Regions from separate parts of the Acutalibacter intestini genome, predicted to be linked through region 1. Evidence: predicted binding sites of a transcription regulator. Region 1 holds the regulator's gene; the other holds the start of a gene.
What was found. Region 1 encodes Rex, which represses fermentation and respiration genes when NADH is low (regulators of the CRP and FNR family bind a similar motif). Its sites were predicted from a motif close to ATTGTTAANNNNTTAACAAT; they were not measured.

Region 1 (16,136 bases):
ACCAACGCAGCAGCCGGCTCACTCACGACCAGGCACCCCCGAAAGGGCGGTTTTTACGCTAATGCCCGGCAGGTTTCCAATCTTCCCCGCCATGGTAGAAATAGTGTCTTGGGGGGCGTCCAGAGCGATACTGATAATATTAATATTTCTGGCCCGGTAGGGAATCCCCATTCTGCCGATAATATATTCGCCGTACTCGTGCAGCAGGGCGTTTAGCTTGTCTACCGTCTGGCTATCCTCAACAATAATACTCATAACCGCAACTTTTGTCTCCATAAAATATTCCTCCTATAAAAATTTAGAAGCGCCGTACCCAATGAAAGATACGGCGCAGCAATGCCACAAAAAGCCGTACCTTTCACGCAGGCGCTGGCCTTAGTGTCAGGCATGGAAAACCTATAAAAAATTATACCCTCTAGAAGGGATATTGTCAAGACTTTTGCTAGAACTTGTTTGAAACATCGAAAACGCCCGACTAAGGAATTTTTCCTACACTGTTGGGCACAGCCCCCCCGTATGGCTGCTACCGCATTTCCTCCGCCCCACTTTGATTTACCAGATAAATCAGCCGCACCCCCGCTTTCATCGCGTATTTCACGGTATATACCGTGCCGCCCCGGCCCCTCTTAGTGGTCAGGTAACATATACAGCGGCTACTGTTATCCACCATATACCGGTTCCGCCGCAGCAGGCAATCTTCCTCATAAAAATCACTTAAATAAATTGCCTCGTCCGCGGTACGCAGCAGCCCCTGATAGGTGGATATATTCTGCGGCGGCCAGCCGGCCTCCTGCCCCGGATAGGGCAAAGCCAGCACCAGCCGGAAAGGGTACGCGCCCTTATCCCGCATACGCACTACCTCCTGTGCCGCCATGGTATCAAATCCCAGGGCTCCCCCCGCAATGAACGTATCAACCCCCTCTTGATACAGCTCTGTCATCCTTTCCCGCAGCTGGCGGCGAATCCAAAGCCCCTCCAACTCCGGAACCCGCCTGTGGCCGGTAAAGCAGCAGCACTTCTCTCGAATCAGTTTCATGTTCTCCCCCCCATTCTATCCAGGGGAATCATAACACAAAACGGAAGGAATGTCAAAATGCGCCAAAAAAATTCACGGTCAAAACCGAGAGCACCACAGCCACCATATCCCCCAATAAAGCGGCCGGTACTGTATAACGCAGCTTTTTGCACTGGCAGGCTCCAAAATATACTGTAATAGCATAAAAGGTCGTCTCGGTGGAGGAGGCCAGCACAGAGGCAACGCGCCCCGTCTGGCTGTCTGGGCCAAACCGTTGGAGAAGGGAAAGGGTATAGGCCGAGGCCCCGCTGCCGGAAACAGGCCGCAAAACCGCCAGCGGCGCAATCTCCGGAGAGATACCCGCCGCTTTTGCCAAAGGTTCCGCCACACCACAAAGCAGATCCAGCAGGCCAGAGGCCCGCACCATATTTACGGCCACAATTAAGCCGATCAAGGTGGGCAAAATACGCAGCGAGGTGCCGATTCCCTCTTTTGCGCCGGTCAAAAAGGCGTCGAACACCTCCACCCCCCGGAAAAAGCCGAACATCAAAATAATTCCCAAAATTACCGGCAGCGCCGCCGCGCCTATCGCTTCCATCCGCCCACCTCCTTTCCCCACCGGGCCTCCGCTATTTTGCAGAACGCTACCGCCGCCCCCAGAGAAGCCAAGGACGTGACCCATATTTCCGGCAAAATGCCAAAGGGCGCGGCACTGCCGCAGGAGGCCCGCATAGCCGCCATATTGATGGGCAGAATTTGCAGGGAAGCTGTGTTGATCACTACAAAGAGGATCATCCCCCGGGTGGGCAGCGCATCCGGGCTCCGCTCCGCCATTGCCTTCATCGCCGAAAGCCCCAAGGGCGTGGCGGCATTGCCCAGGCCCAGTAGGTTGGCCGAAAGGTTCATGCAGATCTTTCCCTTTAGCTCCGGGTCATCCTTATAATCGGGAAACAACCGGTCAATGATCGGGGAAAAACCTTTTGCCAGCAGTTGGGTTAGGCCGCTTTCCTCCGCAATGCGCAAAAAGCCCAGCCAGGCACACAGGCTGCCCAGCAGAAAGATGGAGAGCTCCACCGCGTCGGAAGCTCCTTCCATAACAGCAGAGGAGAGCTCCCCCAGCCTTCCATTTACCGCCGCGCACACCACACTAAGCGCGATCATGCCGAACCAGATAGAATTGATCATGGGAACCTCCTTAAAGGGCCAGGGGCGTCTGCTACCCAAATCCGTGAAACTAGAAAGTACTCCGCCAAAATTCCTATTGACTTTGCGGCAAAAAAAGCTTATGGTATTCCATGTACATCATAAAGAAGAAAGGACAACGTATATGTTTGGAGAAAAAATTCTGAATTATTGGGACGACATTCTCAACGACCTGGGAAAAATGGTGGCCATTCCTTCCGTAGCCGTGCCCTCGAAAACCGGCCTGCCCTTTGGCGAGCCCTGCGCCAAGGCCCTTGATACTGTGGTGGAAATGGCCAGAGGCTATGGGCTTACCGCGAAAAATGTGGATTACTACGCTGCTCACGCCGAGTACGGCCAGGGCCAGGGCAATGCCGTGGTGATGGCCCACCTGGACGTGGTGCCTGCCGGAGAAGGCTGGAGCACCGACCCCTTTACCATGGTGATCAAGGATGGAAAAGCCTATGGCCGCGGCGTAACCGACAACAAAGGCGCGGCCATTGTGGCGCTGCACTGTCTGCGGGCCCTAAAAGACGCTGGAGTAAAGGGCAACCGCAAGCTGCGGGTGATTTTTGGCTCAGGCGAAGAGGTGGGCATGGCGGACATGGGCCACTATTTTTCGAAGGAGCAGCTGCCCGATATGGGCTTTACGCCGGACTCCTCCTACGGCATCTGCCACTGCGAAAAGGGAATTATCAACCTGCGCGTAGAAGGCGCCAACGACTCCCCGCTGATTAAGTCCTTTTCCGCTGGAACCGTGGCCAACGCCGTACCCGCCAAAGCCCAGTGCCAAATTGTCTGCACAGAGGAAGAACTGACCGGGCTGAAAAACGCTGCCGCAGACCATGAGGCTCTATTTGAGTTCACCCGCACGGCGGACGGGGCCTCTATTCTGGCCAAAGGGCGGGCCGCCCATGCCTCTACCCCCGCCGCCGGCTTAAACGCCGCCTCCTGTTTAGTGGACCTGCTGGCAAAAGCTTTCGGTGTGGAGCGCTTGGGTGGCTTCTTCCGGTTTGTGCAGGAAAAGATCGGCCTCTGTTCAGACGGAAGCAAGATAGGGGTTGCCCTTCGGGACGAGCCCAGCGGCCCGCTGACCTTTAATCTCGGGTTGCTTAGCGCCGGCAAAGACCAGTGCAGCCTAACTGTGGACATCCGTTATCCCGCCACCAAAGACGGCGGCCAGATCTCTGGGACAATCGAAAAAGCCGCCCAGCAGGCTGGACTAAGCTATACCCTGCTCTCTGACGCGAAGCCTTTGTATCTGCCAAAAGAGAGCCCCCTGATTACCCTGTTGTCTGGGGCCTACCGGGACATTGCCGGGGAAGAATGTAGTATCTTCTCCATGGGCGGCGGCACCTACGCCCGAGAAATGCATGGCCGGGGCGTGGCCTTTGGCCCGGAGTTTGCCGACGACGAACCCAGCCATATTCATGACGTAAACGAGCAGCTGGATCTGCGCCGGTTTAAGCTTCACGCCCAAATTTGCCTGGAGGCCATGTATCGTATGTTTACGGCAGAGTAAGGGACCGCTGTGTCCAATTTATATGCTGTACGCCGGACAGTATATGCAAAAAAGCCCAGGGGAAGCGGTTTCCCTTGGGCTTTTTTCTTATGTTTTTTTACCGCACGGCCCGCACCACACGCCGGGTGCGTTCCAGATACGGAATGGTCTCCTGGTAGTGGCGGCTGACCACACAGGAAAAAAGAATATCGATCATGGTCATTTGGGCAATCCGAGAGCTCATGGCTCCGCTGCGGATGGCCATTTCTGGGGCGCTAAGCCCAAAGTGCACGTCCGCGTATTCTGCCAGGCTCACCCGGCCATAGCGGGTAATGGCAATGAGAAACGCCCCATTCCGCTTGGCCAGCTGGGCGGCTTGCAGCACCTCCCGGGTCTCCCCCGACCAGGATAAGGCAACAGCCACATCCGCCGGAGTCAGGGAGGCCGCGGAAGAAAGCTGCAAATGGGGGTCTGAATAAGCCGTTACCCGCTTATTAATGCGCATAAACTTCTGTTGGGCGTCCTGGGCTACCAGGTTAGAGGCCGCGATGGCGTACAGATCTACCCGCTGGGCGTGGAACAGCTTGTCCGCCGTCATTTCCACCAGATCCGGCTCCATCAGGGACAAAGTTTCTTCTATGGCCTGAATATTATGGTGGCATACCTTCTTAATAACGTTCTCCGCCCGGTCTCCCTCCCGTATATCCGTATAGCGGCTCTTTTCCACATTGGCGTTTTGGGCAATGGCCAGCTCGGTAACCAATTGGATGGAAAAATCCCGGTACCCCTTGCAGCCCAGCTTTTTGCAAAACCGCACGACCGCTGCTTGGCTAGAACCGCTTCTCCCCGCCAGTTCCTCCACCGAAATCCCCACCATGCTGTCTAAGTTTTCCAAAACATACTTAGCTACCTTCCGTTCAGAGACCGGAAGGTCTTCTAAAACTTGGTTCATTTTCAATACTACTCCTGCCACACATCAACACCTGCCTATGAAATTTTGCTCCCACGCCAGCGCGGCACAACCCCAGGCCGCGCAATACTGGGGAGAGGTCACGGTTATGTTGGGCCGTTTACGTTCCAACTCCTCCCGCACATGCGCTTTTAGGTTCGGCGAATTTTCCAAAAGCCCTCCTGCGCACACGCAGCGCACCGGGCTCTCGGGCTCCCACAGCTTTTCAGCCGCCACTATGGCCAGCTTTCTTAAAGACGCCGCCACCTCACGCATAATGCGAAGCGCTGTCCTGTCCCCTTTATTATAAGCTATATCGCACAAAAAAGCTAGACCAGCTACATCACTTTTTTGCTTTTTTCCGTAATAAAGCGCCTCTACCAGTTCATCCACCCCAGAAAGTTTCCAGTGTTCCAGCACCAGTTCTGTCAGCGCGGTAGGCTTGCCTCTGCCATCTGCTTGACAGGCTACGGCCTGTAAAATTTTTCGGGACATATCATAGCCGCTGCCCTCGTCTCCCATAATATGGCCCCAGCCCCCGGCGCGCCAGGTCTCGCCCGCCTCATTCCTTCCATAACAAATAGAGCCTGTGCCAGCCATCAATAGTAAGCCCACACCAGAATCCGCGCCGCCCCGCAATGCCCCCCGGGCGTCGGTAGTCACCAGCAGCGGAAAACCGGGCAATACCCCGTTTAATATCTCCTCCAGCTTTTTCTGGGCATTCCGGCGTCCCGCCCCGGCGGAACCCACGCATACGCCCCGGCACCCAGACCTGGGCAAGCCGGACTTGGCAAAAAAATTTTCTATCAGTACCAATAGGTTGTGCCGCACTACATCCTCTGGTAGAGAAGAAAGGCCCGTGCCCCCGCCAAAAGCTTCATACAGCAGTTCCATTCCGCGTCCCGCCGCTATCAGCCGTGTCTTGGTACCGCCGCCGTCGATCCCAATCACATACTCCATGTTTTCCTCACATCATTCCTGGCAGTTCCCGCCGCAGAAGCTCCTCCGCTCTAGAGCAGATCCAGTGCGCCTTGCGGACATTCGGCTCCTGTTCCAGCAGGGAAACGGCGGTGTCAATGCTGCATCCGCATAAGAGCATTAGCAGCGCGGACTTTAGCCCGCCGCCAGAAGCCCGCAAAGCCTCTTCTGCTTCCCAGCGGCTAACTCCCACCGCCTGCATAATAATACGTACAGACCGATCCCGAAGCTTTTTGTTACTGGCTGAAAGATCTACCATCAAATTTTGATAGGTTTTTCCCAGACGGACCATTACAGCAGTGGAAATCATATTCAGCACCATTTTGTCCGCCGTGCCGGCTTTCATACGGGTACTGCCCATAATGACCTCTGGCCCCACTACGGGCACAATGGCCACCTCTGCCGCGTCAATCACTGTTCCTGGGCGGGCGTTGCATAAAGCAACAGTGGCTGCCCCCCGCTGCCGGGCCCGCCGCACCGCTCCCAATACATATGGGGCGTTGCCGCTGGCTGTAATGCCCACTACCGTATCATTTTGGCCCACGTTTAGCCGGTCGACGTCCTGTGCTCCCAGGTCCTCGCTGTCCTCCGCCCCTTCAATAGGGATACGCAGGGCCCTGTCTCCCCCGGCAATAATGCCTACCACCATTTCTGGGTCTGTGCCAAAGGTGGGCGGGCACTCGGAGGCGTCTAGCACCCCCAGCCGGCCGCTGGTGCCTGCCCCGGCATAGATCAGCCGGCCGCCTTCCTGCATTCCCTCAACGATCATTTCCACCGCCTGGGCAATCTTGGGCAGTTCCTGCCCCACGGCAGGCGCTATCTTGCAGTCCTCAGAATGTATCATCCACAAAATCTCTTCCGTGCCGCAAAGGTCGATCTCTCTTGTTTTTGGGTTGATCCCCTCGGTTACCAACTGAGTATAATCCATCTTCATGTTCACTTCCCTTCCTTCAAAAAGTGAAAGCGCGGCGGAGTAGTTTCAAAGTTCTTTCGGATGGTGTCGCAAACATTTTCTATTATAGAATTATTGGGCTTCAGCGTCAATAGTTTTTTAGAGAATCATACCGTTAACCGTCGGTTTTTGTTCATGCAATCTATTTATTTTTATTTTGCGATTGGCTAAAATCTTAACTTAAGCTTATCATAGCACCTCTTGGAGCAGAATGCAAGGTATTTTTTAAAAATATTTTTCTATATATCAAATATTACTTGAAATTATTTTTCATTTAGATTCATAATGAGCAGCCACCGCATAATTTTTTCTAAATGCGATGGCTGCAATATCTTATGAATAAATTCAATTTTTAGAACACATATACCAGCGGTTTCCACTCTACGCTGGCAAGGGCGCCAGCCAGCCGAATCCCGGCAGGTTCCGCAGCAAGGTAAAGACTCCTGCCAAAACCAGTACGCCACATAGTACGGACCAAAACCAGCGGCTCCGGCACAGCGGGGGTTTCTCTTTTACATAGCGAACCGCCTCTACAAGAAGGTAGAGAGCTGTGGCCGGCAGAAAAATCAGCATAAAAATATTATTCCTTGCCGCCAGGGCCACTTTCCCCCCCAGCAGGGCCAAAAGCATCCGCTGGGTGCCGCAGCCAGCACAGTAGAAACCCGTGGCCTCAAAAATTACGCAGCCAGGCCGCAGCAGCAGAACGGCCCCCAGAGCCAGCCCCAAAACCAGCAGCCCCCCTGCCGCTTTAAAAACACGGCGGGTCATTTACGAATGTACGCCAGCCCACAGGCTCCTGGGCCAGTATGGGTCCCCACAATACTGCCAATGTCCAGCTTGTGGATTTCCCGCTTTTTCAGCTCGGCGCTCATGTACTCTATAAAGTCATCCCGGGTCTTTGGTACCGCCGCATGGCCTATGGTTACCGAGAAGTCGGAAGAAATGGGCTCCTTCTCCACCATATCCTTCATAAACTTAAACGCCGCCTTCTTGCCTCTGGCCTTGCCCACTACCTCCACCAGGCCGTCCTGCAAGGTAATAATAGGGCAAATACCCAAAATACTGGCCACCAGGGCGCTGGTAGCGGAAAGCCGACCACCCATCTTTAGGTACTTCAGGTCATCAATCAGGGCCCAAAGCCGCACCCGGGGCACCAGGCCCAGGACCTCTTCGGCTATTTCCCCGGCAGAAAGCCCCCGGGCCCGCATTTTCGCGGCCTCTTCTACCAGTAGACCCAGGGCAAAGGTTACGTTTAGGGTATCGGGCAGATAGATGTTTTCTGCCCCCACCAGCTCCTTGGCAATGCGGGCGGACTGTAGGGTGCCGCTCATGCGGGAGGAAATAAACAGGCAGACCACCTGGTCGCCGCTATCCTTATATTCCTGGAACTTCTTCTCGAAAAACGCCGGGGTAATCTGGGCGGTTTTGGGCAGTTCAGAGGCCGCCGCCAGCTTTTCGTAAAACTCCTCATTGGATATGTCCACATGAGCGCGGTAGCTCTCTTCCCCGAAGTTCACTGTAATGGGCAGCATTTCCACCCCCAGCTCTTCACAGCGGGCGGGGCTAAGGTCGCAGGAACTGTCTGTCAGAATCTTTACCATAGTCTACTTTCCTTTCCACCTGGTTTCTATACGCTGTATTATACACGAAAATCCCGCCGGGGTCAACCTCCCGACGGGATTTGGGGTTACACATATTACGCCCAGCCTCTGGCGGCGCGGCGTTCCCTTTGGCAGCTCTTGAACTCTGCTTCTTGTTCCCTGCCGCTTTTGAAAAAGACAGGGTGGGCCGGTTACGAAGCGTAGCCCCGTAACGCGTTGGTTCGCTTAGCCGAGGCGGGAAAGCTCCCTAGTGGGCGCACTTTCTGCCCCGACCGAGCCCAGCCGATTTCATCGGCGGAGGAGACCAGCGGAGGCGGCAAACCTTTTACTCCGCCACACAAAGGGCAGCCTCCAGAAATTGTCCTGAAAACGGTTGGCCATGTGGGCTACATTCGCCTTTTTTACTACCCGGCTTCCTGACAACTGACTACCACCTTGATGGAGTCCGCCGAGGTCTGCTGGGCAATGGCCTGGGGCAGCTGGTCCAAGGAATAGGTATGGGTGATGATGGAGTCAAAGCGCACCTTGCCGCTGTTGATCAGTGCCACGGCCCGGGCATGGGTATCTGGATTCACGAAGGAACCCTTAATGGTCAGCTCCTTCTTATAGACGTCAAAGAGCTTTACCGGAAACTCGGCCTCTGGCTTGGGCACGCTGAACAACACAATGGTCGCGCCCTTATTGGCATAGGCAAAGGCGCTGGCCACCGCCGGGTTGTTGCCCACGCACTCAATGACCACGTCGGCGGTACCCTCCGCCTTGCGGCGCTGCTCTTCCTGGGTGGGGTCAATGGCCAGGTCCGCGCCCAGCTCCAGAGCCACTTGACGGCGAGCCTGATTCGGCTCGCTAAGAATCAGCTTGGCCGCGCCGGAAAGCTTGGCCAGCTGGAGCATCATCAGACCAATGGCCCCGCCCCCCACAACGCACACCGTCTGTCCCGGCTGGATGGCCGCCAGATCCATGCCGTGGAGGCAGCAGGCCAGGGGCTCGGCCATAGCGCCGGCCTTAAAGTCCACCGCCGGATTCAGCCGGAAGGCCTGGGCCGCTGGCGCCAGGCTGTACTGGGCAAAGCCGCCGTCCCGGGTAACGCCTACCGCCTGCATGGAGGGACATAGCTGCTTTTTGCCGCCGCGGCAGTACTCGCACTGACCGCAGTAGATGTTTGGGTCAATGGTTACGTGGTCCCCCACTGCCAAGGCCTCTACCCCGGGTCCCAGCTCTTCTACCACGCCGGAATACTCATGGCCCAGCACCACCGGCGGGGTCACGTCGGCAGACCCCGGCTCTCCACGGGAGATGTGCACGTCGGTGCCGCAAATGCCGCAGAACATATTTCTCACCAGCACCTCACCGGGGCCGGGATGGGGCAGCTCTCCCTCACGCAATTCAAACTGGCCATTTCCCAAGAAATAATTGGCTTTCATAAAATCACATCCATTCCAATTCTATGTATATCGGAAAGAAGGGGAAGCCCACAAACGGACCTCCCCCTTTCCAAAATGAATATTCACCAAATCGCAATCTTTTCGATAAAGAACCGCGCATCGCACTCCCACGGAAGCACCCCAAAAACGCGTTAGCTCACCGAAGGGTTTCCACTCCCACAGCGCGTAGCTTTGCGCGCCCCCGCGAAAAGGACGCGGCGTCCACGCTGCCGCGCTGGCTCAACTTACGGTTTCCACCGGCAAGTGAGCCGGAGCGAACGCCCCCGCGACTAATGATGCAACGCTTGCGTTGCCCCCGCGACGAATGGTCCAGCGCTTGCGCTGGTTATTCGTATTCTACCACGTTGACCCAGCCCATGAGGAACTCTTTCTCCTCGGGCTTGCCCTTTACAGACTGGGAAGCCGCTACAATGGGCAGCCACTTCTGCACATACTGCTTGGCGGTATCGGTCTTTTTGCAGAAGAGCTCCAGGTACTTCTCCGCGCCGTCCATGTCTCCGTTGAGCCAGAACAGCAGATAGGTGCGGGCCACGTCCGCGCTGGCGTTGCCCTGGGTAGCATGGGCCCAGTCCAGAACCGCGTAGCCGCCGTCAGGCTTAATAATCACGTTGCTGGGGTTAAAGTCGCCGTGGCACAGCTTGCGGTGCTTGGGCAGGCTGTCCAGCCGGGCGTCCAGCTCATACCGGGTGGTGGCGTCCAGGCCGGTCTGGGCAATCTTCCGGCGCATCTTGTCATAATGCAGGTTCAGCATGGGGGCGGTCTTGGTGTGCAGCTCAATCTGGATCTCCACCAGGCGCTCCAGGTACTCCTGCTTCTTCTCCGGGTTTTCCTTCATCAGCTGGTCCAGGGTTTTGCCCTCAATATAGTCTGTGACAATGGCCCACTTGCCGTCTACCATCTCTACGGCCTGCACATGGGGCATAGAGATGCCGGTCTCTTCCACGCGGGCAATGTTTAGGGCCTCGTTCAAAATATCAGCCTTCGAATAACCCTCGTCAAAAACCTTGATTACCTTGTCGTCTTCCCGATAAACGGTTTTGGAGGTACGTGCCGCTATAATTCTTGCATTTTCCAAAGTCATTGTGAATGCCCCTTCCTAAATTATTTGCCGTAATAGCACTTCAGATAAATCTCTTTGATCTCGCTCATCAGCGGATAACGGGGGTTGGCGCCTGTGCACTGGTCGTTAAAGGCGTTTTCCACCATCTCGTCCAGGGTATCCAGGAAGTACTTCTCATCTACGCCGTAATCTTTGATGGTCTTTTTAATGCCAATCTTCTCCTTCAGCTCCTCCAGGGCGGCAATCAGGCTCTCCAGCAGCTCGTCGTCGTTATTGCCGGGCAGGCCGCAGGCCCGGGCAATCTCCGCGTAGCGGGCCTTGGCATGGGGATACTGGTACTGGGAGAAGGTGCCCATCTTGGTGGGGACCTCGGCGGCGTTATAGCGGATGACGTCGGTCAAAATTACCGCGTTGGCCACGCCGTGGGGCAGGTGGTGGTAGGCGCCCAGCTTGTGGGCCATAGAGTGGTTCAAGCCCAGGAAAGCGTTGGCAAAAGCCATACCGGCAATGCAGCTGGCCTCGCCCATCTTCTCACGGGCAATGGGGTCGTTGGCCCCGTTCTCATAAGCGGAGGGCAGGTACTGGAACACCGCCTTGATAGCCTGTAGGGCCAGACCGTCGGTAAACTGGGAGGCCATAATGGACACGTAGGCCTCAATAGCGTGGGTCATGGCGTCAATACCAGAGGCGCTGGTCAGGCCCTTGGGCTGGCTCATCATGTTGTCCACGTCCACAATGGCCATGGTGGGCAGCAGCTCGTAGTCCGCCAGAGGCCACTTGGTGCCGGTCTTTTCGTCGGTGATAATGGCGAAGGGGGTCACCTCGGAACCCGTGCCGGAAGAGGTGGGAATGGCCACCATCATGGCCTTCTGGCCCATCTTGGGGAACTTGTAAATACGCTTGCGGATGTCCATAAAGTCCATGCTCATGGACTGGAAGTCCGCGTCCGGATGCTCGTACAGCACCCACATGATCTTGGCCGCGTCCATGGGAGAACCGCCGCCCAGGGCAATGATCACGTCGGGCTCAAAGCTGCGCAGCTGCTTCACGCCTTCATGGGCGCAGGCCAGGGTGGGGTCGGGGGCCACGTCGCCGAAAATCGCGTACTGAATGCCCAGCTCATCCAGTTTATCGGTAAGGGGCTTGGTGTAGCCGTTTTTGTATAGGAAGGAGTCGGTAACAATAAAGGCCTTCTTCTTATTGTACTCGGTTTTCAGCTCTTCCAGGGCCACGGGCATGCAGCCCTTTTTGAAATATACCTTCTCAGGCACACGGAACCACAGCATGTTTTCTCTCCTCTCGGCCACGGTCTTTATATTGATAAGATGCTTGACGCCCACGTTCTCGGAAACGGAGTTTCCACCCCAAGAGCCGCAGCCCAGGGTCAGCGAGGGGGCCAGCTTGAAGTTGTACAGGTCGCCAATGCCGCCGAAAGAGGAGGGGGTGTTTACCAGGATGCGGCAGGTTTTCATGGCCAGCTGATGCTGCAAGAGCTTTTCCTTCTGGGCCGGATGGATATACAAAGAAGCGGTGTGGCCGTAGCCGCCGTCCTCAATGAGGCGCTCCGCTTTCTGGATAGCGTCCTCAAAGTTCTTGGCACGGTACATGGCCAGCACAGGAGACAGCTTCTCGTGGGCAAACTCTTCGGAAAGCTCCACGCTCTCTACCTCGCCGATGAGGATCTTGGTGGTCTCGGGCACCGTAACCCCGGCCAGCTGGGCAATCTTAAAGGCGGACTGGCCCACAATCTTGGCGTTCAAAGCGCCGTTAATAATAATGGTCTTGCGCACCTTGTTCAGCTCGGACTTAGAGAGAATATGGCAGCCGCGCTTGACAAACTCGGCCTTTACCGCGTCGTACAGGGGATCTAGGGTAATAACGGACTGCTCGGAGGCGCAGATCATGCCGTTGTCAAAGGTCTTGGAGTGGATAATGGAGTTCACGGCCAGAATGGGGTCCGCGGTCTCGTCAATAATAGCGGGCACGTTGCCTGCGCCCACGCCCAAAGCCGGGGTGCCGGAAGAATAAGCGGACTTTACCATGCCGGGGCCGCCGGTGGCCAGGATGATGTCCGCCTCGGCCATAACCAGGTTGGTCAGCTCCAAAGAGGGGGCGTCGATCCAGCCAAACAGGCCCGCGGGCGCGCCGGCCTTTACGGCGGCGTCCAGCACAACCTTGGCCGCGGCAATGGTGCACTTCTTTGCCCGGGGATGAGGACTGATAATAATGCCGTTGCGGGTCTTTAGGGCCAGCAGGGTCTTAAAGATAGCGGTAGAGGTGGGGTTTGTGGTGGGGATAACGGCGGCGATTACGCCGATAGGCTCGGCAATTTTCCGAATGCCAAAGGCCGCGTCCTCTTCAATCACCCCGCAGGTTTTGGTATTCTTATAGGTGTTATAGATATACTCGGCGGCATAGTGGTTCTTAATAACCTTGTCCTCCACAACGCCCATGCCGGTCTCTTCCACGGCCTGTCTGGCCAGGGGAATACGCTGCAAGTTCGCGGCCATTGCCGCCGCGCGGAAAATCTCGTCCACCTGCTGCTGGGTGTAGGTGGCGTAAACTTTCTGCGCCTCGCGCACACGGGCCAGCATTTTTTCAAAGGTTTCCACGTTTTCCACGATCTCATAATTTGTTTCCATGAAATTGCCCATCCTTTGCTGTTTATTTTGTGCTGAATCGTTCTCTCAGGTGGTTGGAAAGGAGCGCCAGCGATACCGCCATATTCTCGTTTTGCACCAGTATGCCTTCCGGCACGTTCAGGTGGGCGTTGGCGAAATTCCACACCGCCAAAATGCCGCTTTCTATCAGCTGGTCGCACACCTGCTGGGCGTGCTCCCCCGGCACCGTGATAATACCGATGTGCACCCCCACCCTGTGGCAGAGGCCGGGCATTCGTTCCATTGGCAAAATCTTTTTCCCGGCCACCTCTGTGTCCGCAAGCCTGGGGTCCGCGTCAAAACCCGCCAGAATGTTCAGCCCGTACTGGGGGAAGCCGCTGTATGAGAGCAGCGCCTGGCCCAGCTTTCCCGCGCCCACCAAAATGGCGTCTTGGGTATTGTCATAGCCCAAAAAGCGTTCCAGCTCGCCAATCAGCTCCGCGCGGACATAGCCCACCTTTGGCCTGCCCAGGCTGCTTACCGCCGCCAGGTCCTTGCGCACCACCACGTCGTTGATGCCCAAAGCCTCGGCAATGTTTGTGGCGGACACATGCTTGCCCAGGGTCTTGGAGGCCCCTTTGAGAAAATTCAGGTATGCCGGCAGCCTTTGCAGGGTCTGTTTGGAAACACACCGGTCTGGCATTTTTTATCACCTCTTTTCTGGCCTTATCCTCTTACTACATATAATATAGCACATTTCAGCGGAAAAGGGAAGAGGCAAAAATGTATATCGATATTAAAATACCGATTATAATTTGTGCATATTTACGGGATACCGCCCAAAACCTGACAACGGGAACTTTGCCGTGTCAGGCCTCTCTCCAAAGTTTTTTCAGAAAGCCCTTTATTTTGCGCCTGTTATGCAATATAATATAGGTATTACTGTCTTTTGAAAGGGAGTTCGCTATGCAAAGCAATCCGAATTTTTTAGATACTGTCCACCGCCTTCACTTTGTAGGCATTGGCGGCTCGGGCATGTGCCCTATGGCAGAAATTCTGCTGCACAAGGGCTACGCCATTACTGGCTCGGACCAAAACGAGTCCGACACCCTGGACCGCATAAAAAGCTATGGCATCCCGGTGTATATGGGCCACCGCCCAGAAAATATCGGCGACGCCCAGGCCGTGGTTTACACCGCTGCCTGTAAGCCCGACAATCCCGAGCTGGCAGCCGCCCGGGAAAAGGGCGTTCCCACTTTAGAGCGCGCCGCTGTTTTAGGAATGCTCACGGACCAATACCCCCAGCTGGTGGCTGTTTCCGGCACCCACGGCAAAACCACCACTACCGCCATGCTCACCCAAATTCTGGTGGAGGCCGGCGCGGACCCCAGCGCCATTATCGGCGGAAAACTTCCTCTCATCGGCAGCAACGGCCGGGCTGGACACAGCGGCACCATGGTCTGCGAAGCCTGCGAGTATGTGGACACCTTTTTACTGCTGCACCCCGCCGTATCCCTTATTTTAAATATTGAGGCCGACCACCTGGACTATTTTAAAAACATTGATAATATTGTCAAGTCCTTTACCCAGTTTGCCAGCCAGACCAGCGGGCGGCTGGTGGTCAACGGCGGAGACCCCCGGGCCATGGCGGCGGTGTCCGGGCAGAGGGACAAGGAGGTTGTCACCTTTGGCATGGACCCCTCCTGTGATTATTACCCCACCCAGCTCAACGAAGAGCCCACCGCCTGCGAGGACTTCACCTTAACGCACCAGGGAGCCCCCCTGGGCCGGGTAAACCTTTCGGTGCCCGGCAAGCACAACCTGCTAAACGCCCTGGCCGCCGCCGCCGCCGCCCATTCTCTGGGGATCAGCCCAGAGAGCATTTGCCGCTCTCTTCAGGCTTTTACCGGCGTGCACAGGCGCTTTGAAATGCTGGGCAAGTTCGGCGGCGTTACCGTGGCCGACGACTTCGCCCACCACCCTACCGAGCTGAGGGCCGTGCTCTCCTCTGCCATGAAAATGGGCTACCGGCAGGTCTGGGCCGTGTTCCAGCCCCACACCTTTTCCCGCACCTACACCTTTTTGGACGGCTTCGCCCAGGCCCTGTCCATCCCCGACCATTTGGTGATGACCGAGATTTTGGCGGTGCGGGAGGAAAACACCTACAACATCCACACCAGCGACCTGGCGGCAAAAGTGCCCGGCAGCCGCTGGTTCCAGAGCTTCGACGAAATTGCCGACTATGTAATGGACCACGCCCAGCCCGGGGACCTGATCTTGACACTGGGCGGGGGCGACATCTATAAATGCGCTAACCTGATGGTGGAGCGGTATCGCAAACGCAGTTAAAAACTGGAAAAACCGCCTTTCAGGTAGGGCGGCAACGTAAAAAAGGGAATGATTTTGTGATAAAAGCGGTTTTTTTCGATATCGACGGCACCCTGCTGGACCACGGCCACGGCGGCGTAATGCCTGCCTCCACCCAGCAGAGCCTTTTCCGGCTGCGGGAAAAGGGCGTGAAATTATTGGTAGCAACCGGGCGTTTCCCAGCCATGGTCACTTTTATGGAGGAGCACTTCCCCTTTGACGGCTTTGTTACCATGAACGGCCAGCTGGTCTTTCTGCGGGACGGAACGGTGATCCACCGGCTGGCCCATGATCCGGGGGATATCCGCCAGCTGGTGGATATCTCCCGCCGGGAGGGGTTTCCCAGCCTGATTATTGAAGAAACGGAGTATTTCTACACCCTCCCCTCTCCCGCCATTGACGCGCACTTTCTGTTCGGGGGGCTGCCTGTTCCCCAGGCCGCCTATGACACAGCCCGGCTACAGGAGCACCCAGTACTGCAATTTC
Region 2 (16,136 bases), on a different contig from region 1:
AATGTTGCTCAAAGCCATCATGCCGTGTAATATGTGGGTTCCCAGCAAAAGGCCGCCCCTTGACCGTGCGATGTGTCTGCCTTTGGATACTTTCTAGAATACTCCACCGTAAGGGTGGTTTATATATAAAGGAATGATGTTACTTTGCATGGAATGATAAAGAAACTAAAACGAACCGTGGTCTTTTTACTGAAGATGGCCCTGTTCGCCTCCCTTTTTGGCATCTTTTTCGGCATTTTTAGCATACACAACCCATGGCTTTTCAACCTCTCCCGTACCACGGGTGTTACCATGGTTACCTTTGTGGTGCTGGGCATTTCGCTGATGTCCGTATACGGCGGTTACGCGGTGGGTACCCAGAAGAGTAAACCGATTATTCACTCCATGGCCTTAGCCACTATTATTACAGACCTGGTTACCCATTTGCAGCTGTCTATTATGAACACCAGCCAGTTTAATAACGACCACTTTGTCTACGAAACCCCCCACCTTCTCCTACTGGTGATGTTTTTGCAGGTCCTTGTGATCATCTTTTTCGCCTATTTTGGCAACTATGTCTATTTTTCTTTGGAGCCGCCGGAGAACTGCTGCGTTATCTCCTCCTCCAGGCAGAGCCTGGGCAGTATTATCCCAAAGATTAAGCGGTTCCCAAAGCAGTACCAGATTGACGAGATGATCCGCTATGACGACCCAAAGGTGCTGGACATTATCCTGCGCAATGACACCGTGTTTCTGTATGACGTGCCTGCCAAAGAGCGCAATGATCTGATCTCCTTCTGTTACCAGACCCAAAAAAATATTTATTATAATTTTGAGACCATTGACGTGGTGGCCCAAGGGGCAAAGTACGTGGCCCTGGATGACAAATCCCTGGTGATGTATACTGCCAAGGACCTGACCATGGAACAGCGCATCATCAAACGGTTGACAGACCTGGCCGTGGCTGTGGTGGGTTTGGTAGTGGCCAGCCCTATTATGCTGGCCTGCGCTGTGGCCATCAAGTTAGACGACCACGGTAAGGTGTTCTATAAGCAAAAACGCTTGACCAAATACGGCCGGGTGTTTGAGGTGTACAAGTTCCGCACCATGAAGGAAGAGAACTCCATCCATAAGTCAGTAACAGCCAACGATGACCGGATTACCCGGGTAGGTAAGGTGCTGCGGAAGTTCCGGCTGGACGAGCTGCCCCAGCTGCTGAATATCCTGAATGGAGACATGACCGTGGTGGGGCCTCGTCCGGAGATGCTGGAAAATGTAGAAAAATACACCAGTGAGCTGCCGGAGTTTTCCTACCGGCTGCGGATGAAGGCAGGACTGACAGGCCTGGCGCAGATCTCCGGCAAGTATAATACTTCGCCCAAGGACAAGCTGGTGATGGACCTGATGTATATTGAGAACTATAGCATCTGGCAGGACTTTAAGCTGATCTTCCAGACCATTACCGTGTTTTTGAAAGCCTCGGAGAGTACAGAGGCCTTTGGCCAGGAGGAGCTATATGATTTTGACACAGACCGGGAACGGGACCGAAAAAAGAAGAAAGCAGAAAAAGAAGCGGACTAACTAAAAAAAGAGAACCACCCAGCGGCAGAAAGAGCTTTTGAGGATAGCGAAAGCTGCCTTGAATGGGGAAAGCGGCAGCTTTAAAACAGCGTTCCTGGACCGGCCCTGTAGGCAGCTGACCTTGCTAGGCGCGCCACCGCGTGAACAGGAAGCGGATGGACACGGTATGCTGGGCTTGAAACGGCCGGAAAGCAGACGCTTTCCCACAGTGGATGGGGCCAAAAAGCCAAGAAAATGAAGAATATAAAGAAAGGGGATTTTTAGGATATGGCGATTGAGGATTATCTGTGCCGGGCCTATGGCGGCACGGCGGATGACTACGCGAAAGAGGCCGCCAGAGCGATGCTGGCCGGGGAAAAGAAGTTCATTGTAACCGCGAACCCCGAAATTATTATGCATGCCGAAAAAGACCCCGCCATCCGGGAACTGCTGCTCTGGGATCAGGCGGAGATCGTTCCGGACGGCATCAGTGTGGTAAAAGCCATGGAAATGCTGGGGCTGCCCGCGAAAGAACGCATTACTGGGGTGGACCTGGCGGAAAAGCTGCTGCGGGAGGCCGGACGGGCAGGGAAAAGCGTCTTTTTGTTGGGCGCAAAGGAAGAGGTGGTCTCGGCCCTGGCGGAGAAGCTGAGAAAGACCTACCCCGCCATGACGGTACGCTACCGCAACGGTTATGAAAAGGATAAGGACGGCATTTTTGACCAGATTGCTGCCCAGGCCCCGGACCTTACGCTGGTGGCCTTGGGAGTTCCGGCCCAGGAGCTGCTCATTTACCGGCACCTAAAGGAGTTTTCCAAAGGGGTGTTTATGGGGGTGGGGGGCTCCTTTGACGTGCTTAGCGGCAGTAAGCGCCGGGCCCCGGCCCTGTTTGTAAAAACCAACACCGAGTGGCTGTACCGTATTGCACGTGAGCCCTCCCGGCTAGGGCGGTTTTACCGGAACAATATTCAGTTTCTGCGCCAAGTGAAAAAGAGCGCCGCAAACTCCGCCTCTAGTCCCCGCTAAGGGGCTTTTGGGTCCAACCCGGCAGGCTTCCGCCATAAAGCAGCGGGCTTGGGCGCATGGCGCGGTCTGGGTGTGGGGGAAAATGTTGGCAGACCGTGTGCCACCGAAACTTGTTTTAAGGCGGCAATGCCGCGCCGCTCTAAGTACTGTATTGCGCAGCCAGATTTTTTGTTAAATTGTACAGATTGAGGGCGGTCAAGCTGGAGATGGACACGGGGATCTGGGAGATATGACGGAAACTACGCAAGCGAGACGGTGCTTAAGGCCTTAGCTGCGAATTGTGCGGGGTTGCCTTAATAATGCATTATTTCGTAGATGAAGGAGGACGCAATGGATAAGATTAAAGTAATGTTAGTGTTCGGTACCCGACCCGAAACCATTAAGATGGCCCCTCTGGTAAAGGAGCTCTCCGCCCGGCCTGAGTTTGACTGCAAAGTTTGTGTGACTGCCCAGCACAGGCAGATGCTGGACCAGGTGCTGGAGGCCTTTCATATTGTACCAGATTACGACCTGGATATTATGCGCCCGGGCCAGACTCTTTCAGACATCACCGCTCGGGTGCTGAAGGGCCTGGAAGAGGTTATCCAAAAGGAGAAGCCCCACATGGTACTGGTCCACGGGGACACCACCACTACCTTTGCCGGAGCCCTGGCCGCTTACTACTGCCAGACCGCGGTGGGCCATGTGGAGGCTGGGCTGCGCACCCACAACAAGTATTCCCCCTACCCGGAGGAAATGAACCGGCAGTTTGTGGGCTGCATGGCGGACCTGCACTTTTCCCCCACCCAGCAGAGCCGCCAGAACCTGCTGGACGAGGGCAAGAAGGCGGAGTCCATTGTAGTGACGGGAAACACTGCCATTGACGCCCTTTCCACCACAGTGCGGGAGGACTATTGTGCCCCGGCGCTGGACCCAGTGCTGGAATGGGCCAAGGACTCCCGGCTGATCGTGCTCACCGCCCACCGCCGGGAAAATCTGGGCCAGCCCATGCACCGCATGTTCCGGGCCATCCGCCGGGTAGCGGAAGAATTCCCAGACGTAAAGGTGGTATACCCTGTACACCTAAATCCCCTGGTACGCCAGGCTGCGGAAGAGGAGCTGGGCGGCTGCCAGAGCATCCGGCTCATTGAGCCCATGGAGGTGGTGGAGTTCCACAACCTGCTGGCCAGGTCCTACTTGATTTTAACCGACAGCGGCGGCATCCAGGAGGAGGCGCCGTCTTTGGGCAAGCCAGTAATTGTGCTGCGGGACACCACGGAGCGTCCCGAGGGGGTGACGGCGGGGACCCTAAAGCTGGCGGGCACAGAAGAGGAGTCCATCTATGGGCTGGTGCGCCAGCTGCTGACGGACGGGGCCGAATACAAACGCATGAGCCAGGCAGGGAACCCCTATGGCGACGGCCAGGCCAGCAGGCGCATTGCGGACGCCATTGTGGAATATATGAAGGGTCGGGCCCAGTAAACTGTAACAAAACTCGCGGAAACAGAAACCGCGGCAAAGGGGGATGCCTATGAAGGGAAAAGTACATCTGCGCTTGGAGCGCAGCCGAAGGAACCTATTTGCCGCCGGGGCATTGCTGGTGGTCTCGGTGGCCTTTTTCGCAGTAGAGTGGCCTCTGGCCTTTATGGAGGATGGCGCGGGAAAGCAGACGCCGGCCTGGTGGTACATATTTACCTACAGCGGCCTTACCGCCGCCAGTGCTGTGCTGTGCCTAACGGGCGTTGACCTGCCCCCGGGCATACGCCAGTCTTTGGGCTGGCTGATGCTGCTGGTTCTCCCTTTAGGTTCTTTCATCGCGGTGGACGCCATTAACGGCACCCGCTTGTGGGAGTTTCCTCAGGCCCGGTGGCTGGCCAACTACCTGTGCTACCTTTTGGTGTTTGCTCTGGCCTTTGGGCTGACCCGGCGGGCCTGGGCGGCGGCGGCCATTGGCGGGGCAGTGTCTATTATTTTCGGTATTGCCAATTATTTTGTGGTGCAGTTCCGCGGGCAGCCCATCCTGCCCTGGGACTTCACTTCCTTTGCCACTGCCCTGATGGTCTCCGGCGGGTATGAGTATGCGCCTACCCGAAAAATGGCTGTGGCGGCCCTGGGATATATTTGCTCAGTGATTCTCTGCGCCAAGCTGGTGCCAAAGGATGGGCTTACCACCACTCGGCGTTTTCGCCTGACCGAGCGGCTGACAGCCTTTGGGGTATCGGCGGCGCTGGCCTTTGTGCTGTTCCCCCTGAACGGCCTGGAAAACCTGGGCATCTCGGTATGGGCCTGGAACCAAAAGGCCAGCTCTGAGCTAACGGGCATTGCGGCGGGCTTTTTTGCCAATGTGCAGTTCATGCTGGTGGATAAGCCCGAGGGATACTCCCCAGCCAAAGTAGAAGAATTGGCGGCCGGGGCGCCTGCCCCCCGGCTGGTGGGCAGCCCCTCAGGCCTGCCCACCATTGTAGCCATTATGAACGAGTCTACAACAGACTTTGGCAGCTTTGGCACCCTGGAGTTTTCCCAGGACAACCAGCCTATGCTTCATGCTTTGCAAAACACAGGAAACTGCATTTTTGGCAAGGCCTACTCGTCGGTTTACGGGGGCAATACCTGCAACAGCGAATATGAGTTTCTTACCAGCAACAGCATGGCATTTTTGCCTGCGGGCAGCAAACCCTACCAGCAGTATGTGGACAGCCCCCAGACCGCGCTGCCCTCTATCCTCAAGGAGTACGGCTACCACAGTGTGGCGGTGCACCCCGGAGACCGCAAGGCCTGGGAAAGGGTGGACGCCTACCCGTGCCTGGGATTTGACGAGTTTGTAGACGCGGAGATCTTTGACGTAAAGAGAACCTTTGAGCACCGGCTGACCAGTGACAAGTCCTGTTATGACCAGCTGATTTATGAGTACGAGCGCTGGCGGGGGGAACCGCTGTTTCTGTTTGGAGTGACCATCCAGAACCACGGCGGCTATGAGGACGAGGCCTACCGGGCCCGGGTGCGCCATGTGCAGGTAAAGGGGCACGAGGGCAAGTGGCCCCAGGCGGAGCAGTACCTGACCTTGACCAACCGTGCGGACCAGGCCCTTTCGGACCTTTTGTCCTATTTTGAGAGACAGCCGGACCCGGTGGTGGTGCTGTACTTTGGGGATCACTGGCCCAAGCTGGAGGAGGGATTTACCCGGGCGCTGCTCAAGGACAAGAATGGCTTTGAGTATACCATGAGCCAGTACCAGGTGCCCTTTTTCATTTGGGCGAACTACCCCCTGGAGGGAGAGGAAATCGAGGCGGTGAGCCTAAACTATCTCTCGGGCCTGTTGCTAAGGGCTGCTGGGCTGGAAGGCAATGCCTATACCAACTACCTAGAGCAGCTGCGCCAGACCCTGCCAGTAGTTACGGCCATTGGGCACATGGACAGCCAGGGCAACCTGTACCGCCAGGGGGCGGCCACGCCGTATAGGGAACTGTTGAACGAGTACGCGGTGATGCAGTACAACAACGCCTTTGACGAAGAGGGCAGGGTAACAGAAGTATTTGGCGAGGCCAAAGCCCCGATTCGGGTGGCCTAGGATGTCCACCTTCCACCTAGTCCCTGTTTGAACCATGGAAAACGCCGTCTTTATGCCCATAAGCGGCCCCTTTCCCCGTCCAAAATCCTCGTGAATCGGAAGATGAACTTGCGTTTTTTCCTTGAAATGGACCTCTTCTGGGCAAAAGGACCTCGTTTCATCTATTTTCAAACAAGGCCTAGCTGACGGCTCGGGGAAGGGGCTGACTGGACGGCATCTGGAAAAAGTCGGAGTAAAACTTTTTTCAAAAAGTTTGCAGAGCGCGAGACAGCGTCTCGCGGCCTTATAGAGAGGAGTAGATGAAATGTCACTGGTGGCTGTGCGGCGGGTCAATGAATGGGACGGGCCGTCCATGCTGAAAATTTACGCGCCCTTTACGGGCACGCCGGCCGCGCCGGAAAAAGAAGCGCCGGATCTTCAGGCGTATATTCAGCGTATTGATACATATACTTATGGCCTGGGGTGGCTGCTTTGTGAGGTGGACTGCCATCCGGTGGGTTTTGCCCACCTAACCGAGAACCGTTTGGCCCCCAAGGACCTTTTTTCTGTAGAGTTCCAGCTCTATGTGGCCAGGGAATGGCAGCGCAAGGGTGTGGGTACAGCTTTGTGGAGCCTGATGCGGGACATTATGGAGGAAGGGGACCGGCGGCGGGTTTTGGCTTATTTCAATCGGGAAAATGCCGCGGCCCAGGGCTTCTTTTCCGCCATGGGTTTTACCCCACAGGCGGGCGGAAACGAGGCGGTGGCCATGTATTACAGCCTTTCGCCCAGGGACCCGGAGGCAGAGCGCCCCACCAAACCCTATCTCATTGACAAATTCGTCTATGAGGCGGCCCGAGAACGGGCGGCGGGGCTGGTACGGGCACAATAGCTTTCTGAATTTTTCTGGAATACATTTTTAAAAAATTGTGAATGACCTCTTGTAAAAAAGCCTGGTCCGTGGTATGATTTACTTGATTTTGATAAAATGCCGGAGAATGGTGTTTTTTCAGGATCTAAAAATGTTTTGCTATAGCTATATTTCTTATAATATCTTGCGAAAGGAGGTCAAGAAGCAATGAATCAGTTCTTATTGTCCACGGCGGCGACCCCCGGCTATTTGCAGGTGGTGGCCATGGGCCTTATCACGGTGTTCGTGGTGCTCATTTGCCTGATCATCCTGATCAAAATAATGGGAGCGCTCATAGGTGGCGCTTCGGCCAGTTCCAGCGCCCCGGCTCCTGCGCCAGTGCCCCAGCGGGTTGTGCCCGCGCCTGCCGCCCAGCCCAATAAGCAGCAGCTGGTGGCCGCTATCTCTGCCGCCATAGCGGAAGAGATGGGCAGCGACGTGAACCACATTAAGATTCATTCCATCAAAAGGCTGTAAACAAGGCCTTGCTGTTTTTGCCAGTTTAGTCCGGGCAGGGGCCGTTGCGGCTGTCCGCCCCTAAAATCCAGCGGGCGTTGGCCCAGAAGAGCCGCCCCGGCATCTATTTAGAAAGGAAAATAATCGCTATGAGAAAATATAATGTGAACGTAAACGGCACTGCTTATGAAGTTACCGTAGAAGAGGTAAAGGGCGGCGCAGCCCCCGTAGCCGCTCCCGCGCCTGTGGCCGCCCCCGCGCCGGCCCCTGCTCCGGCCGCGGCTGGCGCGGGTGAGCCTGTTAACGCCCCCATGCCCGGTACCATCCTGGACGTGAAGGTCACTGCTGGTCAGGCGGTAAAGTCCGGCGACGTGCTTATGATCTTGGAAGCCATGAAGATGGAAAACGAGATTATGGCCCCCAAGGACGGCACTGTGACCTCTGTGGCCGCCTCCAAGGGCGCTTCTGTAGAGAGCGGCGCGCTCCTCTGCACCATTGCTTAAGGGGAAAACTCCCCTGCGCAACCGCAGACAAATAGAAAAGGAGTGTAACCTGAATGGAAGCAATTAACAGTTTTTTGCAAAGCACCGGCTTTGCCCAGGTGGTCAAGGAGCCGCTGGACCTGGTAATGATTCTCATCTCCTGCGTACTGCTTTACTTGGCCATTGTTAAAAAATTCGAACCCTTGCTGCTTTTGCCCATTGCCTTTGGCATGCTGCTGACCAACCTGCCGGGTGCTGGCATGTACCATGCCGAGTTTTTCGCGGACGGCGTTATTAACTGGCAGGAGCTGGGCACCGGCCACGGCGGCCTTTTGGACTACCTGTACCTGGGGGTTAAGCTGGGCATTTATCCTTGCCTGATCTTCATTGGTGTGGGCGCGGGCACGGACTTTGCCCCGCTGATTGCCAATCCCAAGACCCTGCTGCTGGGCGCCGCGGCCCAGCTGGGCATTTTCATTACTTATATTGGCGCAAACCTGCTAAGCTTTACCCCAGAGGAAGCCGCGTCCATCGGCATTATTGGCGGTGCGGACGGTCCTACGGCTATTTATACCACCGCCAACCTGGCGGCACATCTGCTGGGCCCCATCGCTGTGGCAGCCTATAGCTACATGGCCCTGGTGCCGGTAATTCAGCCGCCCATCATGAAGGCGCTGACCACCAAGGAAGAGCGCCGGATTAAGATGAAGCAGTTGCGCAATGTAAGCAAGACCGAAAAGATTCTGTTCCCCATCGTCGTGACCATTTTCGTGTCCTTCATGCTGCCCTCCGCGGCTCCCCTGGTGGGCTGCTTGATGTTGGGCAACCTGATGCGCGAGTGCGGCGTGGTAGAGCGCCTGAACAAGACTGTGCAGAACGAGCTGATGAACATTGTCACTATTTTCCTGGGGATCTCTGTGGGCGCTACCGCTACGGCCAAGAACTTCCTGGACCTAAAGACCCTGGCGATTCTGGCTATGGGCGTGGTTGCTTTTGGCTTTGGTACTGCCGGCGGCGTGCTGCTGGCCAAGCTGATGAACGTGTTCAGCAAAGAGAAGGTCAACCCCCTCATTGGTTCCGCCGGCGTCTCCGCTGTGCCCATGGCCGCCCGGGTTTCCCAGGTGGTGGGCCAGAAAGAGGACCCCAGCAACTTCCTGCTAATGCATGCCATGGGCCCCAACGTGGCCGGTGTGATTGGCTCGGCTGTAGCGGCCGGTGTGCTGATGTCTCTGTTCGGCTAAGAAGGAGGATACTGAATTATGGCTAAAAATCCCCTGAAGATTATGGATACCATCCTGCGCGACGCCCACCAGTCTCAGGCGGCTACCCGGATGAAGCTGGAGGACATGGTGCCCGTGCTGCCCCTGCTGGACAGCATTGGCTACTGGTCTCTAGAGTGCTGGGGCGGCGCCACCTTTGACGTGTGCATGCGTTTTTTGAACGAGGACCCCTGGGAGCGCTTGCGTACCCTGAAGAAAGGCCTGCCTAACACAAAGCTGCAAATGCTGCTGCGGGGCCAGAACCTGCTGGGCTACCGGCACTATGCGGACGATGTGGTAGAGGCCTTTGTGAAGAAGTCCCTGGAAAACGGCATTGACGTAGTGCGCATTTTCGACGCCCTTAACGATCCCCGGAACGTCCAGGCGGCGGTAAAATTCGTCAAAGAATACGGCGGTTTTGCCGAGGTGGCCATCAGCTATACCAAGAGCCCTGTGCACAGCGAGGACTACTTTGTAAAGCTCTCTATGGAGCTGGAGAAGATGGGGGCTGATTCCATCTGTATTAAGGATATGGCGAACCTGTTGCTGCCCTATGACGCCTACTCCCTGGTAAAGAAGCTGAAGGAGAATGTGGGTGTGCCCATTCACTTGCATACTCATAACACCACTGGTACTGGCGACATGACCAATCTGATGGCCGCCCAGGCTGGCGTGGACATAGTGGACTGCGCATTGTCTCCCTTGGCCAACGGCACCAGCCAGCCCGCTACCGAGGCTATGGTGGCCACCTTGCAGGGTACCAGCCGGGATACTGGCCTGGACATGGGCAAGCTTTCCGAGGCTGCCGCCCACTTCCGGAATGTGGCCCAGAAGCTGGATATTAACCCCAAGGTGCTGAAAGTGGACGTGAATACCCTGCTGTACCAGGTGCCCGGCGGCATGCTCTCGAACCTGATCAGCCAGTTGAAGCAGGCCAACGCCGAGGACAAATATTATCAGGTACTGGAAGAGGTGCCCCGTGTCCGCCAGGACTTTGGGTATCCGCCTCTGGTCACCCCCACCAGCCAAATTGTGGGCTCTCAGGCGGTGCTGAACGTGCTTTCCGGCGAGCGGTACAAGATGGTCTCTAAGGAGTCCAAGGGTCTGCTCCGGGGTGAATATGGCAACCTGCCCGGCCAGGTGAACGAGGAAGTGCGCAAGAAGTGCATTGGCAACGATGAGGTGATTACCTGCCGTCCTGCGGACCTGCTGGAGCCTGAGATGGAGAAGCTGAGGGCCGAGTGCAAGGAGAAGGGTTTGGGCCACTGCGAAGAGGACACCCTAAGCTACGCCTTGTTCCCCCAGGTGGCCAGCAAGTTTTTCGCCTGGCGGGACCATCCCCATCCGGCTGAGCCCGAGACAAGCGCCGCTCCGGCTGTAGCAGCACCTGCGGCTGCTCCGGCTGCTGTAGCCAATGACAATAGCCCTCGTACCTTGGTGGTAGAGGACTTAACTGGCGGTAATTTTTGATTGACCTGATAAAAATGGACAGAATAAGAAAGGCCGGCACAGGCGTGCCGGTCTTTTTTGTTTGAGGATAGAGGAATGTGGGCGCGGAAGCTTGCCATTATGAGACAGGCTGGATGGGTAGGGTAAAGACTGGGCGCCTAAGAAAGCCATGTATTTATGCTTGTGTGCTGTCGAAAAATATGCTATAATGACTCGGAACAGAATTTGCAAAGAAGAACGCGCCGGCATTTTTTTGACTGGAAAAGGAAACTGACATGAAGGAAATCCACCTTAAAGAAAAACTCGCGCCGCATATAGGAGATTTTATGGCAGCGCTGCTCTTGATTCAGCCCCTGCTGGACGTGCTTTCCTATTTTATGCGGGAGACCGGGACCACTGCGGTGACAACCACCCTGCGCACGGTTTTGCTGATGGCTGTTAGCCTATACGGGCTGGCGGTTAGCGGAAAAAGACGGGTGTATTGGGTGTTCTATGGGGTCATTGGCGGCTTTTGGCTGCTGCATATGCTAAACTGCCTGCGTCTTGGTTATCGGGACCCAGTAGGAGATGCAGCCGAGTACCTGAAGCTGGTGCAGTTCCCTCTGTGGACCCTGGCTTTCATCACCTTTTTTAAGGGCCATGACAGGCTGGATTTGCGGGTGGTGGGAATACTGGCGGCGAATTTTGGCGTTATTTTACTGATTATCGGCCTTTCCTATGCCGCCGGCCGGCCGGAATACACCTATGACATTCCAGCGCTGGGGGTCAAGATGGGGCTGCTGGGGTGGTTTGGAGTTCCCAATACCCAAAGTGCCATTGTCTCTATGCTCACCCCCTGCTTGCTGCTGTGGGCTTACCGCACTGGGCGGGTGTGGGTGTTCTCGCTGGGATGTGCGGCGGGGTTTGGACTGCTGTACTTTACCGGCACTCGATTGGCATACTATTCGGCAATCCTGGTGGCCGCGGGCTTCTTGGCTCTTGTGCTTATTGCCGGAGGACGTATGCGCTGGTGCTGTGTGCCTTTGGCTGTGGTTTTAGCGCTTTTGGTGCTATGCCGGAGCATGTCCATTATGGAGCGGCGCCAGGCCCTTACTGGGGAATCTTATGACTTGTACCAAGAGCAGAGCGACCATATTATGGGAGAGGACAAAGATTTTGTCTATACAAGCGGGGAGGTGCCCGCTAAGATAATAGAAAAAATCACCCGCGTGTATGAGGAAGTCTACACCCAGCGCAGTCTGGCGGACACCCCTCTTTTGGGGGATCTGCTGGAGCGCTTTGGGACAGAACGGGTTATGAAGCAGTACCAGTATTCCACCAAAGCTTCGGACCTGTATAATACCCGCAGCAAGAAATTGGCAGTGATGTCCCTTTCCTGGCAGGAGCAGGACTTTCTTGGAAAACTGCTGGGCATGGAATATGCAACAGCTACCTTAAATGGTACCCATTATGACCCAGAGAATGACTTCCCCGCGCTTTTGTATTATTACGGCTATGTGGGTGTGGGGTTATATGGGGCCTTTGCGGTCTGTTTTTTGCTGGGGGCTGCATGGGGCGCGCTGAGAAACTGGCGGAGGCTGCGGAGCTATCTTTCACCCCAGCTGCTGGCCTATGGCATGACCTATCTGCTGGGGCTTGGGGCGGCTCAATTTTCGGGCCAGGCTCTGCGCAAACCCAGCCTGACTGTGTACCTGGCCCTGGCAGCGGCACAGCTGTATACTGGGGCCCACTCCGGAGAGGGCAAACTTTTTGCCAGGTATGAACGCCGCCCCGGGGTAACTATGAAAAAATTATAAGGAGGGCGGCCCATTTGCCAAAGCAATTACAGAAGACAAAGCAATTCCTTGTGGACCGGTTGGGAATGATTCTGCTGGTCCTTGTGGCCATACAGCCTTTGCTGGATGTACTCTCCTATTTTCTAAGCGAAATGGGCAGCAACGCCTTTTCTACCGTGCTGCGCTTTGGAATGCTGATGCTGGTGGCCCTGTTTGGCTTTTTCCTTAGTGAGACTAAGCGGTACTATCTCATCCTATACGGCATTGTGGCGGTATTTTGGGCAGTGCATGTGGCCAATGGTTTTCGGGTGGGATATATCTCGGTGGTGCAGGACACGGCGAATTTTCTGCGCATCCTAAATTTTCCCATCTTTGCTTTAACATTTATTACGGTTTTAAGCATAGACAGCGGCCTGCGGAAATACTTTTACCTGGGGACCGCCGTTGCCTTTGGGGAGATGATCCTCTTTACAGCCCTGCCCTGGCTGACCGGAAATCCGGTGTACACGTATCCTGCCCTGCCAGTGGGCATTATGGGCTGGTTTGTAATCCCCAACGCCCAGGCGGTTATTTTGGTGCTCTCCGCTCCCATTGCCATTTATTGGGCTTATAGCACGGGAAAATATCCGCTATATCTGGCCGCAGCGGTGCTATGCTTTGGTATGATGTTTGCCACTGGCACGAAGTTTACCTTTTACTCCATCTTTATTATTGCGGGCGCCTATGCTTTCCTATTTGTGGTGCAAATGGGAAAGAGATGCCTGAAATATGCTCTGCCCATGCTGGTACTGTTTGGACTGGTGTTTGCCTTTAGGCACCAGTCCCCCATGGCCCTGCGGGAGCGGATGTCTGCCTATTCGCAGGGGATTTTGGGCGAGGCAGTGGAGGAGAGTTTGGAAAACAGCGGCGTGGATGAGAAGATCATTGATATTATCAAAAACGAGGGCGAAGAGGAGGAGAAGCCAGAGGAGAATGTGCCGGTAACTCCCCCGGAGAAGGTGCGGGCCAAAATGCGCCAGGGCCTGATGGGGATTTATACGGATGAAGAGATTTATGGCAAGCAGCTGAACAATATGAATGAGCGCTTTGGGGTGTACAATGTGATGGAGGTGTTCCACCACTCTGCCGCCACAGGTCTGCTCTCGGATTTTCGGGCCACAAAGACCTTCTTTGCGGAACTGATTTGGAGCGAAAAAGACCTGTTCACCAAGTTTTTAGGAGTGGAATACAGCGACTTTGTGGTGGACGGCATTATTTATGATTTGGAGAACGATTTTCCGGCGGTCTTTTACTGCTGCGGATACATTGGTTTTGGTCTGTATATGCTGTTTTTTGCCATATTTGTGTTGGCGGTGCTTAGAGCCTTTGGCCTTGGCATGCTGTGGACCTTCCGGGCGGATGCGGGCAAGCCGGGAAACTGGCTAAAGCGGACCGCCGCTAGCCTGTACCGGGGGCTGAAGGGCTTTTTGACGGTGGAGCTAGGAGCCATGGGGATGAGCTTTCTGCTGGCGGTGATAGCGGCCCAGTACTCGGGCTATGTGCTGCGCCGGCCCAATGTGACCATTTACTTTGCCATATCGGCAGCGTGTCTGCTAAGCATGTGCGCAAAGACAGTCTGCCACAAAAGGCAGGCGGAAAAGAAAAAATTTGTCTGGTAAATAGGCTGAGCGCGCGGCGCCGCAGGTCAAAGGAGACGGTTGCTTCCTTGCAGCGGCATTGTTTGGTCTTGCTGGTCCTGGAGTCTGTTAAAAAACTCCAAAACAGGGTCAGTTTTGCCCAGAAATGGTGGCTTCGGCGTCAAAAAGCCTGGAAAGGGGCCAGTATTTCTCCGGTTTCAAAACAGACTCTAGTAATACTAAAAAAGGCCAAACCGGCCAAAAGCACAAAACGTGCAAACAAAAAGCGAGGTGGAAGCTATGTTGCGAGGAATCGGAGTGTCAGAGGGCATTGGTTTGGGAAGAGTTATGCTGCTAGAGGAAAGCAGCTTAATATATGAAGAGAAGCGAGACATAGACGCCGCAGCGGAAAAGGCACGACTGCTACAGGCTGTGGACACTTTTTGCGCCAATACTGCTGGACAGATGGAGCTGCTGAAAGCCTCCGCCGGGCAAAAGGATGCGTGTATTTTAGAGAGCCATATCAATATTGTACGAGACCCGGAACTGCAAGAACAGGTGGGGCAGCTGATAGACCAGGGAAAATGTGCGGAATTTGCCATCAAGGAAAAGTGTGACCAGTATGTGGAAATGTTCACAAGTTCCAATGATGAGCTAACCCGGCTGCGGGCCAGTGATATTCGGGATGTTTGCAATGCCTTGCTCTGTTTGCTGTTGGGGGTGAAAGAAACAGAGGTACACCAGGCTCCCAAGGGCACCATTCTGGTGGCAAAAGAGCTGAGCCCTTCGGTTATGGCGGCGATTGATAAAGAGCGTATTGCGGGTCTGGTGACAGAGGCCGGCGGGCGAATGTCCCATTTCTCTATTTTGGCCCGGGCAATGGGCGTGCCCACCGTGTGTGGAATAGAAGGCGCGGCAGCCAAGCTTTGGAACGGGGAATTTGTCATTGTGGACGGGAGCAGGGGCGAAGTCATCTGCGAGCCAGGGCAAGAGCAGATCCAGGAGTACATGAAAAAGCAGACGGACTTTTTGGAAGAGTACGCCCCCCAGTCCTTCCGGGATAAAAGAACGCTTTCGGCTAGTGGAGAGGAATATCATCTTTATTGTAATATTAGCATGCCCACCGGGGCGGCCCGAGCAGTGGAAGCCGGCGGCGAGGGCGTGGGGCTGTTTCGAACAGAGTACTTATTTATGAACCGGGAACAGGCGCCTGGGGAAGAGGAGCAATACCGGGCCTACTGCCAGGCGCTGCAAGGTCTGGAAGGCCGGCCCCTAGTAGCGCGCACCCTGGATGTGGGCGGCGACAAGGTGGTGCCATGCCTAAGCATGGGAGAAGAGGAAAACCCTTTTTTAGGGTTAAGGGGCATCCGCTGGTGTCTGGCTCACCAGGAGGTATTTTTAGTCCAGCTGCGGGCGCTGCTGCGGGCTGGGACCCAAGGGGACCTGCGCATTATGCTGCCCATGATTTCCTCTTTGGAGGAACTGCGGGCGGGCCGGGCTCTGCTGCAAGAGGCTGGGGAACAGCTAAAGGCTCAAGGTGTTCGCTATGCCCAGAACCTGCCAGTGGGTATTATGATAGAGACTCCGGCAGCGGTGTTTTTGGCGGAGGAGCTGGCCCAGGAGGCGGACTTTTTCAGCATTGGCACCAATGACCTGACAGGATACATTATGGCATGTGATCGGGGGAACCCCGCTGTTGGACATCTGTATTCCCCCTTGCAGCCAGCAGTGCTGAAAGGACTGCGGCACGTGATTCAGTGTGGCGTGCATAGGGGGATTCCAGTGAGCGTCTGTGGCGAGGCGGCTTCGGATCAGCGGCTGATCCCCCTGCTTATGGCTTTTGGCCTTAGCGGGTTCAGTGTGCCGGTGGCGTCTGTACTAGCTGTACGCAGGCTGATTTCCCGATGGACCAGAGAAGAGGCGGAGGCCATAGCGGAAAAGGCGATGAAAATGAATACCGAGGCAGAAATTGCCGAAACTTTGACAAAATAGAGAGAAAAAAGAGACAGCGGCCAAAAGAAAGGCCGCTGTCTCTTTTTTTGTTTTGATAGGGAGGAGCACCCTAAAGAGGGCATAAAAAATAGAAAAATAAATTGCG

Region 2: the regulator Rex is predicted to act here: its motif matches at 7,007-7,026, upstream of U8U68_RS05975 (OadG family transporter subunit).

Annotation. Positions count from the first base shown of each region.
Region 1 covers NZ_JAWXXL010000006.1:28,623-44,758, reverse strand. Annotated here, with positions in the region: gene hydE ([FeFe] hydrogenase H-cluster radical SAM maturase HydE) at 1-26, opposite strand, end outside; gene U8U68_RS06665 (TM1266 family iron-only hydrogenase system putative regulator) at 19-276, opposite strand; gene U8U68_RS06660 (SLOG family protein) at 524-1,036, opposite strand; gene U8U68_RS06655 (spore maturation protein) at 1,089-1,613, opposite strand; gene U8U68_RS06650 (nucleoside recognition domain-containing protein) at 1,601-2,200, opposite strand; gene U8U68_RS06645 (Sapep family Mn(2+)-dependent dipeptidase) at 2,343-3,719, shown strand; gene U8U68_RS06640 (MurR/RpiR family transcriptional regulator) at 3,817-4,650, opposite strand; gene U8U68_RS06635 (BadF/BadG/BcrA/BcrD ATPase family protein) at 4,675-5,607, opposite strand; gene murQ (N-acetylmuramic acid 6-phosphate etherase) at 5,615-6,559, opposite strand; gene U8U68_RS06625 (DUF2752 domain-containing protein) at 6,959-7,345, opposite strand; gene U8U68_RS06620 (DegV family protein) at 7,342-8,178, opposite strand; gene U8U68_RS06615 (zinc-dependent alcohol dehydrogenase family protein) at 8,583-9,602, opposite strand; gene U8U68_RS06610 (phosphotransferase family protein) at 9,949-10,704, opposite strand; gene adhE (bifunctional acetaldehyde-CoA/alcohol dehydrogenase) at 10,725-13,325, opposite strand; gene U8U68_RS06600 (redox-sensing transcriptional repressor Rex) at 13,348-13,986, opposite strand; gene murC (UDP-N-acetylmuramate--L-alanine ligase) at 14,250-15,632, shown strand; gene U8U68_RS06590 (Cof-type HAD-IIB family hydrolase) at 15,689-16,136, shown strand, end outside.
Region 2 covers NZ_JAWXXL010000005.1:63,530-79,665, forward strand. Annotated here, with positions in the region: gene U8U68_RS05950 (sugar transferase) at 154-1,560, shown strand; gene U8U68_RS05955 (WecB/TagA/CpsF family glycosyltransferase) at 1,828-2,565, shown strand; gene wecB (non-hydrolyzing UDP-N-acetylglucosamine 2-epimerase) at 2,896-4,026, shown strand; gene U8U68_RS05965 (LTA synthase family protein) at 4,076-6,112, shown strand; gene U8U68_RS05970 (GNAT family N-acetyltransferase) at 6,417-6,983, shown strand; gene U8U68_RS05975 (OadG family transporter subunit) at 7,170-7,478, shown strand; gene U8U68_RS05980 (biotin/lipoyl-containing protein) at 7,607-7,960, shown strand; gene U8U68_RS05985 (sodium ion-translocating decarboxylase subunit beta) at 8,014-9,180, shown strand; gene U8U68_RS05990 (pyruvate carboxylase subunit B) at 9,199-10,668, shown strand; gene U8U68_RS05995 (O-antigen ligase family protein) at 10,974-12,443, shown strand; gene U8U68_RS06000 (O-antigen ligase family protein) at 12,458-14,080, shown strand; gene ptsP (phosphoenolpyruvate--protein phosphotransferase) at 14,339-16,030, shown strand.